3 regions of the Noviherbaspirillum sedimenti genome follow, and region 1 is predicted to be linked to each of the others. Evidence: riboswitches for the same ligand, from Rfam matches in the RefSeq annotation. Region 1 holds a riboswitch; each other region holds the start of a gene.
What was found. Region 1 has a riboswitch for cobalamin ahead of D3878_RS07645 (TonB-dependent receptor family protein). Riboswitches for the same ligand answer to the same signal wherever they lie in the genome.
Positions count from the first base shown of each region.

Region 2: linked by a shared signal. The riboswitch ahead of D3878_RS03510 (cobaltochelatase subunit CobN) and the one ahead of D3878_RS07645 (TonB-dependent receptor family protein) in region 1 are both predicted to bind cobalamin.
Region 3: linked by a shared signal. The riboswitch ahead of D3878_RS13870 (TonB-dependent receptor) and the one ahead of D3878_RS07645 (TonB-dependent receptor family protein) in region 1 are both predicted to bind cobalamin.

Region 1 covers NZ_QYUQ01000002.1:1,628,675-1,634,584, reverse strand. The annotation lists gene D3878_RS07665 (GNAT family N-acetyltransferase) at 1-304, opposite strand, end outside; gene D3878_RS07660 (chemotaxis protein CheA) at 617-2,461, opposite strand; gene D3878_RS07655 (protein phosphatase CheZ) at 2,461-3,195, opposite strand; cobalamin riboswitch at 3,414-3,649, shown strand; gene D3878_RS07645 (TonB-dependent receptor family protein) at 3,798-5,858, shown strand.
Region 2 covers NZ_QYUQ01000002.1:738,869-744,778, reverse strand. The annotation lists gene D3878_RS03530 (DUF3106 domain-containing protein) at 1-437, shown strand, start outside; gene D3878_RS03525 (RDD family protein) at 452-973, shown strand; gene D3878_RS03520 (alpha/beta fold hydrolase) at 1,154-2,110, shown strand; gene D3878_RS03515 (LOG family protein) at 2,145-2,744, shown strand; cobalamin riboswitch at 3,003-3,207, shown strand; gene D3878_RS03510 (cobaltochelatase subunit CobN) at 3,405-5,910, shown strand, end outside.
Region 3 covers NZ_QYUQ01000002.1:2,961,060-2,966,969, forward strand. The annotation lists gene D3878_RS13865 (hypothetical protein) at 346-1,791, opposite strand; gene D3878_RS13870 (TonB-dependent receptor) at 1,824-3,911, opposite strand; cobalamin riboswitch at 4,124-4,342, opposite strand; gene D3878_RS13875 (putative bifunctional diguanylate cyclase/phosphodiesterase) at 4,658-5,910, opposite strand, start outside.

The DNA of each region.
Region 1 (5,910 bases):
GCGAAAATCCCAGTCCTTTGCCTCGATGGTCCTTGTGAATGTATAAGGCATTTTCAACAGAGTATTTGTAAGCCGGCCAGGCGCGAAATGTTCCGTAGCTAGCAAAGCCCATCAGAATTCCAGTGTCATCTTCGACGCCGATGACAGGGAAATTCGCCGCAGCCTTGGCGTTGAACCATCCAGCCATGCTTTCCATTGTGCGCGGCATATAATCGTAGAGCGCCGTCGAATTGATAATCGCCTCATTCAGAATATCGAGTATCGCGCTTGCGTGGGCCTCGTAAGTGCACGAAACGAATCGCATTATTTTCTCTAATGGCTAATGTTGAGTTCCGCGGATGACAAAAGCGAAGCTTTTGGCAGTCCGCTGGAACGAAGGCTTATACGCCCGCTGCTGCTTCTTCTCTTGTCAAATAAATACGTTGTCTGACTTTAGCACACCCTATTTCAAAAAACACAAATGCACCTTGACGCACCTCTGCAAAAAAGCAAGGTCGTGCTGGCAGGAATGTCGGGAGGGGAATTTTGATGAGTATGTGCTGCCGCAACAGTGCGGCGCAGGCGCACCGCACTGTTGATTACAATTGACTCTGCAAAGTTGAGCGCAAACGCAGGTTCAAGCCGCCAGGCGTGCCGTGGCGCGGCAGCCGTCCAGCAGAAAGGACAGGTCCAGCACCAGCACCAGTTCGCCTTCGGCAGAACGCGCCGTGCCGGTGATGCCGGTCACGCTCATGGCGGTGAGTGGCTTGATCACCATTTCGGCCGTGCCTTCCACCCTGTCTACCGCCAGGATATAGGGCTGTGGCGCGGCAATGACGATGCCGATACGTTCTTCCGAGGCTTCGTAGCCGAGGGTCTTGCCGAGCGAGCGCACCGGCAGCGGCCGGCCCTGGTCGCGCATGACCGGCGCGCCGCCCACGGCGTCGAAATGTTCCGGCAGCTGCACCACGCGTTCGACTACGCTCATCGGTATTGCCAGGGCCGCACCGGCGGTGCGCACCAGCATGGTCGGCACGATCGACAGTTCGATTGGCAGGCGGATCGAGAAACAGGTGCCGGCGCCCAGTGTGGAGTCGATGGTGATCGTGCCGCGGTGCTTTTCCACCGCAGTTTTCACCACGTCCATGCCGACCCCGCGCCCGGAGACGCTGGAGGCGACATCCTTGGTAGAGAAACCGGGTAGGAACACCAGTTGCAGCGCATCCTCCACGGTCTGTGCTGCGGATTCGGTGATCAGGCCCTTGGCCAGCGCCTTGTTGCGCAGCACTTGCGCATCCATGCCCTTGCCGTCATCGGCCACCTGGATCATGACACTGTTGGCCTGCTGCCAGGCCTTGAGCGAAATGACTGCCTTGGCCGGCTTGCCGGCGGCAACGCGGGCATCGGCGCTTTCGATGCCGTGGTCGAGCGAGTTGCGCAGCATGTGCACCAGCGGGTCGTACAGGCTGTCCACCACCACGCGGTCGACTTCGGTCTCCGCGCCTTCGATGAGCAATTCGACTTCCTTGCCGAGGTCGCGCGCCAGTTCGCGCACCATGCGCGGGAATTTCTGGAACAGGCGGCCGACTGGCTGCATGCGGGTCGACAGGGTGGCGCGCTGCAGTTCGGTCGAGTAACGCGATGCCCGGCCCAGGGTTTCGGCCAGGGTGACCATCAGGTTGGCGGCGGCGCTATCGAACTTGAATTGCATCAGCTTTTCGAGCAGTACGCTGGCCTGGTTGGCCGCCTGCACCGATTCGCCAGCCACTTCGAGCAAGGCGTCGAGCTTGACTGCATCGATGCGGATGCTTTCGTCCTTGGCCGAGGCTTGCTTGCCCTCTGGCGCAGCGGACGGTTTGGGGAGGGCAGCGGCTGGCACAGCGGCAGTCGGGTCGATCGGTGCACTGGCGGCTGCGGCAGCGACGGGAGCAGGGCGGGGCGGCGCCAGTTCCGCCGGGACTACTGCGTAATACAGGGCTTCCCAGTCCGGTCCGTCGTCAGCCTGCGCGACGGCTTCAGTCGCCATGGCTTCCTGGGCGCTCTGTGCCGCCGGCACTTGCGCGGCGGCCATGGTGTCAGGCACTGGCGTCGCCTCTGCCTTGCCCTCGATGGCCTGGTTCAACAATTCCTTCAGCGCTTCCGGCATGGCCGGCAGGCTTGCCGGCTCGGCACCGTTGGAGAGCGCCTGCAACTGGTCGGCGACGAAGCCGCTGGCCTGTAGTGCCGCCTCGATTGCCAGTGGCGTGACTGGTACCTTGCCGGTACGCAGTCCGTCGAACAGGTTTTCGGTGAGATGGCAGGCGGCGACCATCGCCGGCAGGTTCATGAAGCCGGCGCCGCCCTTGATGGTGTGGAACGAGCGGAATAGCGCGTTCAGCGTGGCGGCGTCGTCGGGTTGCCGTTCCAGGCTGAGCAGGTGTTCTTCTACATTCATCGCGAGGTCGAGCGCCTCGACGACGAATTCCTTGAGCATTTCTTCCATCAGAAACCGAGACCTTCCAGCAGGCTGTCGACGTCATCCTGCCCCAGCGCACTGGTGGAGGGGCCCTGCATCAGAGACTCCGGCGCATCTTTCAGCGATTGCGCCACTTCCGGCGGCGCATTGTCCAGCAACAGCTGCGCCAGCTCGGTTTCGACCTTTTGCGTGACAGAGACGATTTTCTTGATCAGCTGGCCCGTGATGTCCTGGAAATCCTGCGCCATCATGATGTCGAGCAGGCGCGCCTTCTCGGTTTCGGTGGCGCTGGCGACCTTCAGGGCAAATGCCTTGGAATCGGTGGCAAGTTCACGGAATTCCTCGATGCTCATCGTGCCTTCGAACAGCCTTGTCCAGCGGCTATCCATCTCCAGCGCGCTTTTCAGCACTGCTTCCTGTTCGGGGATGCCCTGGTCGATGGTGTTGAGGACGCGGTTGGCGGCCTGTTCAGTCAACGCGGCGATGTGTTCCAGGCGGCCTTGAGCATCGGTGATTTGCGAGGCGGCATCGGACAGGGTACGGTCATAGCCGAGTTCGCGCAGCGAATCGTGCAGCAGGCGCACGATGCCGCCAAGGCGTGTATACATCGGCTGGTCCTGCTTGTCCTGATTGTCGTAGGCGATATCCGAAGCCAGCTTGCCGTCGGCCGCCGCCGCTGTCACCGCTTGCGCTGCCGTCGTTGTTGCTTGCGTGCGTTGCGCCGACACTTCTTCAAACAGTGCGTCCAGGTCATCAGTCATAGCCAGTGCATCTCCAGTGTGCGGGGTTGCCGTCAGGCGGGCCCGCCTTGCCAGCTCGGGAGGGAATGGTCGGGAAGGGCCAGACGGCGAAATATCGTTGATTAATGGCAATAATACCGAAGAAATTCCCTCTATGGGCAAAGGAATTGTCAAATCGTCGCAATTGCGCAAGTGTGCCGCTTGCCTCTTGTCGAATTGACTTTCAATGTGGATAAAATGTACACTTGCCGGGTTTTGGTGCCCGCGCGCCGTTCATGGCGCGCAGTTAAACGGGAAACACGAGGCTGGATGGATCCATGCGACCCACGCCCGCGTGTGCTGCCCCCGCAACGGTCAACAAGCGTACGGCATTGCCGTACTGGCTGCGTCTTGACACCACTGTGCTGATTTGGCATGGGAAGGTTACGCAGTTCGCCTTGTGAGCCCGGATACCGGCCAGAACGGGTGAAAGTGCTGCGAACGGGGAATTTCGCGAATACGAAATGCTGCCGTTGCGAATTGCGCGACATGCATGCCGTTCTCGTTTCTATCCTTCTTCCAGCCTTTTGTTAAGTCCGGCTCGCGGGGAAGCTGGCCGGGGAACTTTTCTTGAAATCGAAATCATGTCTAATATCAATTCCCGTCCGGCTGCTTCGCGCGGGGCGCGCGCCATTTCCCGCTTGACGCCCCTGGCGGCTGTTCTGCCGCTCTTGTACGCCACCAACCTTTACGCTGAACAGGCGCTCGCCCCGGTCGTGGTCACGGCGACGCGTTTCCAGTCTGCCGCCGCAGACGCTCCTATCGCGGCCCAGGTCATCACGGCGGACGACATCCGCAACAGCTCGCCGACGACGGTTTCCGAAGTGCTGGGTAAACTCGGCGGAGTGCACACCCGCATCAGCTTCACCGGCGTACCCGATGCTCCGCTGGATTTGCGCGGCTTCGGCGTGACGGGGGATCAGAATACGTTGGTCCTGCTGAATGGACAGCGCATTTCCGAGAACGAGGGCGTTCCTGCGCGCTTGTCGTCGATTCCCGTCGACTCCATCGAACGCATCGAAATCCTGCGCGGCGCTGGCGCCGTGCTGTACGGGGGCGGCGCCACCGGCGGCACGATCAATATCATCACCAAGTCCCCCGTCACGGAGGGCGTCAGCGGCAATGTGCTGGGACTGGCGGGAAGCTACGGGTTGCGCGATGTGCGTGGCAGCATGCAGGTCGGTAACGGCACCTGGGGGCTCAGACTGAATGCCCAGCATTATGAAAAGGATGGCTACCGCGCCAATAACCGCGCCGAGCTGGATACCGTCAGCGGTGAATTGCGCTTTGGTGGACGCGACGAATTCATTGCGTTCAATTTCAGTGCCGACGACCAGAAATCCCGCTTGCCCGGCATCCGCACCGAGGCGCAGCTGGCGAGCGATCCGCGCGGCGCCACGACCCCCGACGACTTCATGAACAGCGACAGCCGGATTTATTCCCTGCGCGGGGAAAAGCGCTTCGGCGATGTGACGCTGGCCCTCGATGTCGGGCGGCGCGAGAAAGCGCGACAGTCGTTCGGCTCGTTCGTCGGGGTAGGCACCAGCCTTGCCGATACGGATGTGGACGTCACTACAGTTTCCCCCCGCCTGCTGTGGAAGAGCCGGCTGGCCGGAATCGACAACCGGCTGACCGCCGGCATGGACTGGAGCGACTGGTCCTACACCAACCGGACAGCGGCAACGGGCTTTCTGTCCAGCCAAAACGAGGTGGGCAACCAGGAAAATCGTGCGGTCTATTTCCGTGATGAATTGCTGTTCGCCACCGGCACTCGCCTGAGCCTGGGCGCGCGCCGCGAAATCGTCGAACAGGATGACGCCGACAGCATCACGCCCCGCTCGAAAACATCGGTCAAGCATCGCCTGTCTGCGCACGAACTGGCGCTGCAACAGGAGCTCGGCGCCGGCTATTCCGCCTACGGCCGCGTCGGCAAGAGCTTCCGCGTGGCGACGATCGATGAAAACCGCTGTCAGTTTGCTCCCTGCGCACCGGGCTTGCTCAAGCCGCAGAAGTCCAGTGACCGCGAAATCGGCATGCAATGGAGCGGCAAGGGGGCGCGTCTGCGTGCCGGGCTGTTCGACATGGAGATCGATGACGAGATTCATTACAACGCCTACGAGGGCAGAAACTCGAATCTGTCGCCGACCAGACGGCGTGGCCTGGAACTGGAGAGCGAGCTGGTCATCGGCAAGACGGTGGATTTGACTGCGCGTTATACCCGAATCCAGTCCCGTTTCCGCAGCGGTACATTCAACGGGTTCGACGGCGACCTGGGCTTCGCGCCCTTCAGCGTCAACATCGCCGGCGAGGACGTGCCGCTGGTGCCGAAGGATCGCCTCAGCCTCAACCTCGGCTGGCAGGCAACGGCTGCCACGCGCCTGGCTTTCAACGTAATTTATGTCGGCAGCCAGCGCTACGACAATGACCAGGCCAACCGCTTCCGCCGCATGCCCAGCTACACGGTGAGCGATATCAAGCTGAGTCATGACATCGGCGCATGGCGTCTTGCGGCAGGGATCAACAACTTGTTCGACAAGGCTTATTATTCCTACGCTGTGACCAATATTTCGGCGACGCCTTCGCGCTTTAACGCCTACCCCGAAGACAGGCGTAATGGCTATGTAAGCGCCGAATATCGCTTCTAACCCTGAACCCCTGGGCTGCCGGCGTGCGGCACCGAACCCGCGGCGCCAGCGA
Region 2 (5,910 bases), 890 kb from region 1:
AAATCGCCGCCAGATATGCGCAAATGGCACCGGAAGAACAGCAACGACTGCAAACCCGCATGCGCGAGTGGACGCAACTGACACCGGAACAACGGCGCACCGCGCGTGAAAGCTACGCGCGCGCCAAGAAGCTCGATGCTGACCAGAAATCAGCCAAATGGGAACAGTACCAAAGCCTGCCGGACGAAGAAAAGCAGAAACTGGCAGCCAGGGCGGAAAAAAAGAAAAACGTCACCAACCTGCCGCATCCGCAGGCCAATCGCCACCAGCCCAAACCGGCAAAACCGGCCGCGCCTGTGCTACCATCCGGTCCGTCCGAGGCAGACAGTGCCGTGGCAGCGACAATGGCGCCGCCGACAACGCCCCCCGCTGCCGTGCCACCGGCGGCAAGTCCTGCTGAATCGCTGGGCGGACCGCTTTCCTACTCACCAAAATAATTCGATCGTCTACGTTGCTGGATACCCTTGCCCCACCCTTGAGACGCCGCCTGGCAAGCATGCTGTATGAAGGCATGCTGCTGTTCGGCGTCCTGTTCATTGCCGGTTGGCTATTTTCCACGCTCCTGCAGCAGCGGCACGCCCTGTATCTGCGGCATGCCCAGCAGATCTGGCTGTTGCTGGTGATGGGCATCTATTTTGTCTGGTTCTGGATCCATGGCGGCCAGACCCTGGCCATGAAAACCTGGCACATCCGCCTGGTCAGCGCGGATGGCAAGCCGTTAAGGGTTTGGCGTGCAATCATGCGCTACCTGCTGGCATGGCTCTGGTTCCTGCCTGGGCTGGCGCTGGCTTCAGTTTTGGGTGCGCATGCGTGGATGCTGGTACTGATTCCAGCTTTAAACATGCTGCTGTGGGCGCTTGCCACTTATCTTGACCCGCAACGCCAATTCCTCCATGACCGCCTGGCGGGCACACGACTGATCATGCAGCAGCCAGTCAAGCCAGGGGCAGCAGCCAGGTCCGTGCCGCGCTGAGCCCATCGCTCCGGTTGATTCGGGCGATGCTGCCTGACTTCCCCTGGGTTTCACTGGCAAGCCTGCGCTTTCAGGCCAACCGGTGCGAGGCGACTCAGTGCTTGTTGCGATACACTTTACGCCGCCCCGGGGCATAATTGCGCGCACATGGTTGCATTCATTACCAGGATATTGTTGCTCGTGCAGCTAGCCATTGCGGCAGCGATCGCCTACGTCCTGAAGCATTTTTTCGGCATGCACATTGCTTCAGCCATGTTGAGCGCTGCCGGCATGCTGCTTCTGCTGCGCATGCTGATTACCGCCAACAATTTTCGATTGTCATGGCGCTTTCGCAGCGACACTCCGCCCGCCGAGCGCATCACCCTGCGCCATGCATGGCGCCTGTATCTGGAAGAATTCCGCGCAAGCTTGTTCAGCTCTTCGTGGAGCATGCCGTTTGGCGCCTTTGCCGGGCATCACAGTGCAAAATCGCGGGGCTTGCCGGTGCTGCTGATCCATGGCTACGGCTGCAACAGCGGTTACTGGCGCAGCATGAGCCGGCTGCTGGGTACTGCCGGCATCACGCACCGGGCGGTCAGCCTGGAACCGGTATTCGGCGATATCGACAGTTTCGTGCCGGCGGTGCATGCGGCGGTGGAAAACCTGTGCCACGCTACCGGCAGCCGGCGCGTCGTACTGCTGGCGCACAGCATGGGCGGCCTGGTGGCGCGCGCCTATCTGTGCGCGCATGGCGAAGCCCGCATCGCCAGGGTCATCACGCTGGGCACGCCGCACCATGGCACCGGGCTGGCCAATTTCGGCCTGGGCAGCAACAGCGAGCAGATGCGCTGGGTAATCAATAAAAGCAGCAATGGAAACAGCAATGCATGCAGCGGCGAATATGGTGACGGGCGCGGCGGCACGCCCAGCGCGTGGCTGCAGGAACTGGCCGCACGCGAAGGCCCGCAGCGCTATGGCTTGTTTACTTCCATCTATTCGCACCATGACAACATCATCGCCCCGCAGACTTCCGCGCATTTGCCGGGCGCACGCAATATTGCCTTGCATGGCGTCGGCCACGTGGCACTGGGCTTGAACCCGCAGGTTCAGAAAATCGTCATCGACGAAATCCTCGCGGCGGCACCGGATGCAGGATAATGCGCTCCAGTGTCAACAACCGATTTATACCGATATGAAATCTATTTGCGTCTATTGCGGCTCATCGCCGGGCACCCTGCCGGCCTACACCGAAGCCGCCCGCGCACTGGCGCAGGAAATGGTCAAGAACAATATCGCGTTGGTGTATGGCGGCGGCAGTGTCGGCTTGATGGGGGTGATCGCCGATGAAGTCATGCGCCTGGGCGGCGAAGTCACCGGCGTCATTCCCAAGGCCTTACTGGAGTGGGAAGTCGGCCATCATGGCTTGACACGCCTGCATGTGGTCAAGGACCTGCATGAACGCAAGGCCATGATGGCGCAACTGTCGGATGGCTTCATTGCCCTGCCCGGTGGCCTGGGCACCATGGAGGAATTGTTCGAGACCTTGACCTGGGCTCAGTTGAACCTGCATGACAAGCCGATCGGCTTGTTGAATGTCGCCGGCTTTTATGATGGCTTGCTGGCTTTCGTGGCGCATATGGTGACGCAGGGATTCGTGAAACCTGCGCAAGCCGGCTTGCTGATGCACGAGACGCAGGTCGACCGATTGCTGGCGCGCTTGCGCGATTTCCAGCCGGGCCAGCATCGGCACAAACTGCTGGATACGGGCAACGCACCGCCCCTGTTGTCCTAGGCTCGGCCGAGCGCGAGGGCTGGCCACCCCGCCGCGGCGGCCAGTCTGATTCAAGCGCGGACTGACCGCCAGCGCGCCCTGCTCAAGCGCCGAGTTCCAGGACATCAAGCAGCCAGGCGGCTTGCGGCAGGATGGAACCGTGCAGGGGGGTATGTCGAGCAAGCCGGACGATTCGAAGCCAATGCCGCTTTGCTCATGCTGCAGCGAAAAGGGCAAACGAGGCGTTAAAGTCCTGGCATATGATTTTTCCGTTTGCGTTATACTGGCGACACTTTAGGTGCCTTGCTCCGTATTCACAGAGCGGGTGAAACGGGAAGCCGGTGACGCTGAGCGATCAGACATTCCGGCGCAGCCCCCGCTGCTGTAAGCCTGACGACTCCGGAAACACCACTGTGCCTGTGCATGGGAAGGCCGGGGAAGGATGAAGGCGAGCCAGAAGACCGGCCTGAAGCATATGCAGTACCAATCCCCGGGGTGATGGGAAAGGTTCGATTGATGCCTGCCGCCCGGTAGGTACGCGTGAGCTTTTTTCTCCTGGTCTGGTACCTTTCAGTACACCGTCCGAAGAAAATGCCGGCTCGCTCAAAAAATCCCCCTTTCGCTTGCTATCTGCTCTGCATCGTCCTTTTCGCCACGTCTGCGCAAAGCTGGGCAGGAACATTGTTTGGCGTTGTCACCGAACGTACTGCGCCAACCGCCATCGAGGCCGCGCACCGTCATCTCGCCAGCCATCCGGGTGACCGCATCGTGCTGCGCACCCCGGCGCAATTGATGGCAGCCAGCGACAAGCAACTCAGCCAATGGATCGGCCAGGCAGACAGCGTGCTCGCGGCCGCTGTCTTCGGTGATCCTGCGCGCCGCCTGAAGGACGCGCTGGAGCGCCATGCCCGCCCCCGCACCGCCGTGCTCGCACTGAACGGGGAATCCAGCCTGAACCTGATGAGCCGCAACCTCGACGCAGACCGTCCCGGAAGCCTGGGCAACTTTCCAGCCGACACATTGTTCCAGTTGGCGCAGGAAAACCCGCCCCCGGCGGCATTGAACGCAGCCAACGCCCACCCGACAGCGCGCCGATGGCTGGCCGCCCGCCAAGTCTGGCAAGCCTGGGGCGGCGAAAACATGACGGCGCTGTTTGCCCACTTGCTCGACCTGCGCCAGCCACTGTCGGCCCCGAAGCCGGAACCGGCGTTGCGCATGCGCATCGGCAGCAAAGAGTTGAGCGACGCCTCAGCCTGGGGCGGAGGCGCCTCCCTTGGCTTGGCGCCGAAGCCAAGCGTCGTCGTACTCGACCTTGCCAACATGGATGCCGGCACGCCCGCTGCCCTCTGCCAGCGCATCGAACAGCGCGGCCTGTCCTGCGTGCAGATACTGACCCGCTGGGGAAGCGCCTCGCGTGACGCGCTGGAGCGTCTGTCCGAACTGGTTGCGCCGGCGCGACCTGCCGCACTGATCGTATTGCAGGATTTCGTGGTTGGGGCCGCCGACGGCAGGGAGGCCGTCATCGACGCGTTCAAGAAACTGGATGTGCCGGTCTTCAAGGCAATCCGCCTGAGCGAGCGCAACGCGACCCAGTGGCGCCTGTCGCCGGACGGCCTGCCGGCCGACTCCGTGCAGTACCGTGTCGCCCTGCCTGAGTTGCAAGGGATCGGCCAGCCCATCGTCGTCTCGGCGTTGGGACGAAGCAAAACAGATGGCGTGACCGGTATTCAGACCCGTCCGCCGGTCGCATTGGATGCGCAAATCGACCTCCTCTCCGCGCGCGTCCATCGCTGGCTGACCTTGCGCAGCAAGGCAAACCGCGACAAGCGCATTGCCGTCGTCTATTACAACCATCCGCCGGGGCGCCAGAACATCGGCGCCGATAACCTCGATGTGCCCGCATCGCTATTCGACATGCTGCATGCACTCAAGGCGGCCGGCTACACGACAGGCGAATTGCCAGCTTCGCCGGAGGCCTTGCTGGACCGCATCATGGCGCATGGCGTTAACCTGCCGGAGGACCGTGCCGCGCTACGCGAGCTCAGCACCGCCATCGCGAGCGTCCCGGCGTCCGACTACGCGCGCTGGTTTTCGACACTGCCCTCCCGTGTCCGCGACGAGATGACAGACGGCCCTCTCGGCCGCCTGCATGCAGAAGTGCTTGAAGCGGAGACCGCCAACGAACGCGCCGCGGGCCGCAAGCGGGCCGATACTGCACTGAAGGAATTACGTCACCTGGTCGAAGGCGCCGACCATCCGAAGCGGCAGCAAGCCCTCCGCGATCTGGACGCACTCGAAGCCGCTTACCTCGCCTGTCTTGCCGACCGTCCGCAGCGGCCCTGCGTTGCCCTCACGCCGCTCATCCGCCGCCTTACCGGATACGGTATCGAAGGCCTCAAGGGCTGGGGCCCCGCACCCGGCAAAGTCATGGTCGATAGCGGCAAGCTGCTGGTGCCAGGTATCGTCTTCGGCAACATATTCATCGGCCCGCAGCCGCCGCGCGGCTGGGAAGTGGATGAGGAACTGCTGCACGCGAACACCAGCGTCACGCCGCCGCATCAGTACCTCGCCTTCTACCACTGGCTACGCGACCGCTTCAAGGCCGACGCGCTGGTGCACGTCGGCCGCCATTCGACCTATGAATTCCTGCCCGGCAAGGCCGTCGGCTTGGCGGCGGACGACTATCCCAGCCTGATCGCCGCCGACCTGCCCGGCATTTATCCCTATATTGTCGACGGCGTCGGCGAAGGCACGCAGGCCAAGCGGCGCGGCCTGGCCGTGATCGTCGATCACCTGACGCCGCCGCTTGCTTCGACACCGCTCTATGACCAGCTGCTGGCCTTGCGCCAGGTCGTCGAGAGCTTCGAAGCCGCATCCAGCGAATCGCTCAAGGCCCAGGCCGCCCGCACCATGCGGGAACAAGTTGTGGCACTGAACCTGAAAGCCGAACTGGAAGCTTCAATGGCCGACGTGCTGGCCGTGCGCGGCATCGGTTTTGAAGCAGCCGACGACGACCTGCTGGCCCATGAAATCGGCCACTACCTGACCAAGCTGCAGGAAAAATTCATGCCCTACGGCCTGCACATTTTCGGGCGCCAGTGGAGCCAGGCGTCGCTGGACCTGATGCTCGCTTCGATGAAAAAAGGCGGCATCGACGATCCGGCAATCAGCCGCAAGCTGGCCGACT
Region 3 (5,910 bases), 1.3 Mb from region 1:
AAACATCGCATCTTGAACTAGCGGCTTGATCATGAAAACCTGCGAAGGCTAGATGAAAAATATTTTGACAGTATCAGTGACGGTATATCGCAACTGAAAAAACCGAAAACCCTTTATTCATGCGGCTTTCAAGGCATGATTAGGCTTCCCCTCTCCAAAACACAAAAGCCCCGCACTCGCGGGGCTTTTCGTTTTGGCGGAGAGAAGCGCGCATGTGCGCGTGGGGGATTCGAAGCTTTGCGCCTGCAGGCGCAAAGCCGGGAGAATCTGCGGGGCGGTGTGGCGCGCAGCGACGCGCCGGGCCGCAGGGCGCCTTATGTCGCCAGCCACTTTATTCATGGTGACTCATACCTCCAACTTCGACCGAATTCGCGAGAACCGCCGCCATCCGAGTATGACGCCGGTCGCGCTGATGCCGATCCCGAAGAAAAGGAACACGGTGATGAGAATTTTGCGCAGTCCGGGACGATCGCGCAAAACTGGAAAATCCATGCTGTGCAAACCCTGATACAGCCAGCGCTGAGAGCGATTGGCTGCAGCAAGGCGCTTGACGATGCGTCCATTCGCCGGGTCGATGTAATACCATTCGCCGTCCGCAAACGTCGCACGCGCCACCGGCAGCGGCCGCTCGCCGGTCTCCGGCGCGGTGCTGTAATAGTAGTCGTCGTATTCTGTCAGTAGCGCAAAAGACTCCAGCGCCACGTCCGGTCTAGCGTGGCGCAACGCCGTCTCCAGCGCCATCGCATCCCATCCGCTGCTGACTGTTCCTTGCCGGGGCAGCAGCAGGTCCGCGGGCAGCAGCGACTTACGCAGCTGCAAAGCCGTCACGCCGCGCAGCCGATGCCATTCGACTTCCCTGATACCCTGCCCTGCCAGCCCGCGCAGCAGGCCTGCCTCGACGCTGTCGCGGCGGCTCAACGGGCCGCCGTGCCAGGCGGCCAATAGTTGCGGGTCGGGCTTTGACGATGGAAAAAGGCTGAAAGGGTTCATCGACATCAGGCCGCTGAAGATCCAGCCCAGCGCCAGCAGCGCGCCGGACAGGCCGAGCACATGGTGCCAGCGAAACACCGGCTCGCGGAAAGGAATGCGGCGGCCCGCGTCGCCCTTGCCGAAGCGCACTCGCACGAGTCCCACAAACAGTCCCGTCATCGTCACCAGTACGCCCGGCAGCGCCAGCCAGACGACGACATGATGCCAAATGTCGCCATGACGGCGCAACTGCACCGGGTAAATCCAGTGCGGAATGGCGCCGATCCAGTTCCAGAAACGTTCCATCCTGCGCGTGTCGCGCACCACTTCCGCGCTGGCCAGCGACACGTAAAGATGCGTCCCATCCGCGTCCTGCATGTCGACTTCAGCCAAGGGGCGGTAAGGATGCAGGTTTGCCGACACCGTCCATTGGTCGAGTTCGAAACTGTCCACCTGGCGTGCCGTGCCGCCGCCCTGGAAGCCTGCCGCGACCGCTTGCGCATCCACCGTCGTCACGCGTTCGCCGGTGTCGGCAAACACGGCCTGCCAGCGCGCCGATTTCCCCGTTGCCAGGATGCGATAAACCGGCCGGCCGTCCAGCATGCCCAAGCGCACTGCTTCGGCCTGATCCAGCGCCAAGGCATCCAGCGCTTGCGACAGCGTCACCGCGCAGCGTTCCAGCGCAAGCGGCGGCAAAGCCGCAATGCGTTCGGCCGGCGTCAGGCGCGGAAACGGTACATACAGCAGCACCAGGCCGCTGGCGAACCACATCAGGAAAAACAGGGCCAGCGACATGCCGAAATAGCGGTGCAGGAAGACCACGGCTCTTTTAATTGCGCTCCCCATCGCGCCGGTCAAAAGCTTGCGCGCACCGAAGCCTCGTAAGTGCGTGGCTCGGCGATCATGACCTGCTGCGGACGGTAGGCCCAATGCGCATACAGCGCATCGGTGGCGTTGCGCACGCGCATGCCGATTTCCAGCCGCTTGCTGACTTTATAGGTCGCGCCGAGATCAAGGGTCGTATAAGCGGGCAACCTGACGGTGTTGGCGTTGTCGGTATGCACTGTCGACACGCGCCGAACCCAGGTACCGAATTCCCATTGGGCATCCGGCGCATAGCGCACGCCCAGGTTGGCGACAGCTTCGGGTACGAACGTCGGCGTGTTGCCATTGCGCGATACGGGCGGCGAGCCTTCGCTGAAATCGTCAAAGCGCGCATTCACCAGCGCCAGGTTGGCGTCCAGCGTCCACTGCCGGGTAGGGCGCAGGCTGACGCTGACTTCCGCGCCGGTCGACGACTGTCGGCCAACAGGCAGACGGTTGGCTGGATTGACGGGGTCGGGCACGAAAACATTGGTTTTGACGATATCGTAGATGGCCAGCGTCCATTCGCCCTTGCCGGCCCAGAAGCCTTGCTTTAAGCCCGCTTCCCACTGCTTGGCTCGCGACAGGGCGAGCTGGCTCTGGTTGCGGTTAAGCAGCAGCAGCGTGCCGCCTGGTTCGACCGCCGTGGCGTAGGATGCATACAGCGTCAGGTTCGGCAGCACATCGTAGACGAGGCCAGCGCGGTAGGAATTGGCCGAGTACGTTTTCGATTCGCTTGGCGCGCCGGCGAGATCGAAATAAGTCCAGTTCACGTCGAAGCGGTCATGGCGCAGGCCGCCGACCAGTTTCAGCGCCGACGTCAGGGACAGTTGATCTTCGGCGAAGATCGACCACTGGTCGATGCCGACCCTGCGCGCGGGCGAGCGGTTGATCGGCGTGGCTGCGGCGAAAGAGCCCGGTGCCGGATTGAAGGCGTCGACAGTCTGCGGCGCGGCGGGAAAACCGTTGCGGGCCGTGGCAAAGCGCGTGGCGTTCACATCCATGCCGATCGCCAGCCGGTTTTCCAGCGCCCCAAGGGATCCCTTGTGCAGGGCTTCGGTCCGGTTGCCGGTCACCTGGTGATCATGATCGAGATCACCCCAGGAAAAGCGTGTGACCGTTGGCGCCGCGCCGGCATTATAGGTGAGGTTTTCGACGTTGCGCCAATCGCGGTAAGAGTCGTAGTGATACAACTGATTGCGCACTTCCCACTGGGCGTTCGGGGTCCAGGATAGATTGGCGCGCAGCCAGGTGGTATCGGCGGCGAAGCGGTCATCGTTCAGATTGTTGTAATTAACGCGGCGCAATGCCGGATCGATGCGGCCATTGACCAGCGGCGTGCCCCAATAGGCGTTCTTTTGGCGATCGCGCATCTTGTCGAATTCCAGCGTCAAGTCGAGTGAGGGCGCGAGGGTGAACAGCAGCGAACCGGTCAGTCGCTCCAAACGGCTGCGGTTGTCTTCGACATGGCTGCCGTAGTCGTTGAGGCTGGCATCGATCCGGTAATACGCCGCGCCTTCCTTGACCGGCCCGCCGGTGCCGGCATGCAAGCGATGGGAGTTAAAGCTGCTAAATGCGTAGCTTGCCTCGAACGGCGCCTGTTTTCGGCTGGGCGTCCTGGAAATGAAGTTGACCGCCGCGCCGATCGCGCCTTCGCCGTACAGCACCGAGGCCGGCCCCCGCAGTACTTCGATGCGGTCGAAGTTGGCAACATCCATGTTGCGGCTCGACATGCCCGTTCCTCCCGGGATGCGCACGCCGTTATGGAGGAAAGCCACGCCATTATTAGTGAAACCGCGCACCGAAAACGTGCCGGGCGTACCGCCTGTAAAACCGCCGCTGAAACCGGCGGCTTTCTCGACCGCCTCCACCATGGTGCGGCTGCCTTGCGCACGCATGGCTTCCTGCGTCAGAATCTCCACGCTGGCTGGCACATCCTTGACTGAGACGCCGAGCCGCGTGGCGGTGCCTGCTTCGGCGTCCAGCGCCACCCCGCTGGTTACGCGGCTCCCCTGCACGGTAACGGTCGGCAATTCTTGTTGCTCGGCATACGCCGACGGTGCCCAAATGCCCAGCACGACGGCCGCCATTGCCAATGCGAATGGTTTTACAGCCAGGCTGGTAGGGCCCGCAAAAACAGAAGATTTCATTGTTGAGTTTTGTGCGATAAGCAACCGGCCCGCTTCCCCGCAGGTCGAATTGAACAGAAGCGCACAAACTGAATAAGCGAGCGAAATAGCGTGCGGCATGCCGAAACATGCGCTGCCAGTATCGCGAACATCCCCGTTCGCACACTTCCACTTGTTTGGCCGGTATCCGGGCTAGCAAGTCAACCGTCTTGCCTTCCCATGCAAATGCACAGTGGCGTTGAGAGACGACTTGTCACGACAGGAATCGTGACGCTTGCTTTCCGTTGCGGGGGCAGCACACCTTAGTGCAGAGCACTGGTGTTTCCCGTTTAACTGCGGACAGAGACGTGTCCGCGGGCACCAAAAACAGCATTGTACGGCTCGCACCATTTCATGACAACTGAAACACGCTGTTTCAGCTGAAGCGGATCATATCGGAGCGTGTGCCAGCGGTTTCCAGTTGTGGGGTGGTGAGCATTTTGACACCGGGCCAGCGCCCGCACCGGAGGTTTTTACACAAGCATCCGGTGCGCGAGGCACTGCCCCGCGCCTGCGGAACGTCGTCGGCTTGCAAGACGACGCTCCGTTTCTTAGGGTGGGGATGGGTTTAAAACTGCACTGTGTCGGCCACTGACACCCATCCCTGCCTTCTCCTTCTCCTTGAAGAGGAAGGAGTGCGATGTGCGACCGTCGTCTTAATTCCCGACTGCTGCGTAAGTGAACGGCATTAGGGTTCGAAGGACAGGCTTCCCGCTGGTCGGAAGCGGCAGGCAGCCCATCTGCAACAATCTTGCGCACTGCTCGGCGGGCACCGGCTTGCTGAAATAATAGCCTTGCGCCTGATCGCAGGCTCGGGCGATAAGCAGCATGATCTGCGCATCGGTTTCGGTCATCTCCGCAACGACTTTCAGGCCCAAGTGGTGCGACATGGCGATAATGGCGTCGGCGATCGCCAGGCTGCGCGGATCGGTCGTGATCTCCCGGACAAAAGAACCGTCCAATTTCAGCTTGTCGATGGGGAAGTTTTTTAGATACTTCATATTCGAATATCCGGTACCAAAATCGTCGATCGACAGGCTCACCCCCAGTTTTTTCAGCTGGTGCATCAGGGGGATGATCGTATTGGGGTCGTCCATGGATGCGCTCTCGGTAAATTCCAGTTCGAGGCAAGCTGGATCGAGCGCGGTGGCGGACAGGCAGCCAGCGACAAAGTCGACCAGTCCAGGATGGTTCAATTGCTTCGGCGACAGGTTCACGGCCACCCGTATCAGCGGGAAGCCCGCTTGTTGCCACGCCTTGTTTTGTTTGCAGGCTTCCTGGATCACCCATGCGCCGATGGGCATGATGAGTCCCATTTCTTCCGCCAGCGGAATGAACTCGGCCGGCGCGATTTCGCCAAGCTCGGGATGCCGCCAGCGCAACAACGCTTCCAGCCCCACGATGCGGCCGCTCTGGAGATCGACCTGTGGCTGATAATGCAGCATGAGTTCATCCCGTTCGATTGCTTGCTGCAGATCGGTTTCCAGTCGGACTTTCCTGTCGATTTGCGCCCGCAAATCCGGGTCGAAAAGCCTTATCTTGTTGCGCCCCATCTCCTTTGCCTTGTACATCGCGGCATCGGCGCACTGGAGCAGCGCCTCAGCGCTTTGTCCGTCATCCGGGTAGCTGCTGCAGCCCAGACTGCAGGTGATCGTTACTTCATGACCGTTCAGCGTCATGGGGGTGGAAACGGCCTCCACGACGCGATCGACGACATGCATGTGTTCGTACGGATTATCCTTATCCGCATGCCGCAGGAAGAGCACGAACTCGTCCCCGCCGATGCGCGCCACCGCATCCTCTTTGCGGAGACAGCCAGACATTCTGCGGGACACGGTTTTGAGTAAGGTGTCCCCTGCTTCATGACCCAGACTGTCGTTGATCCATTTGAAGCGATCCAGGTCGATGA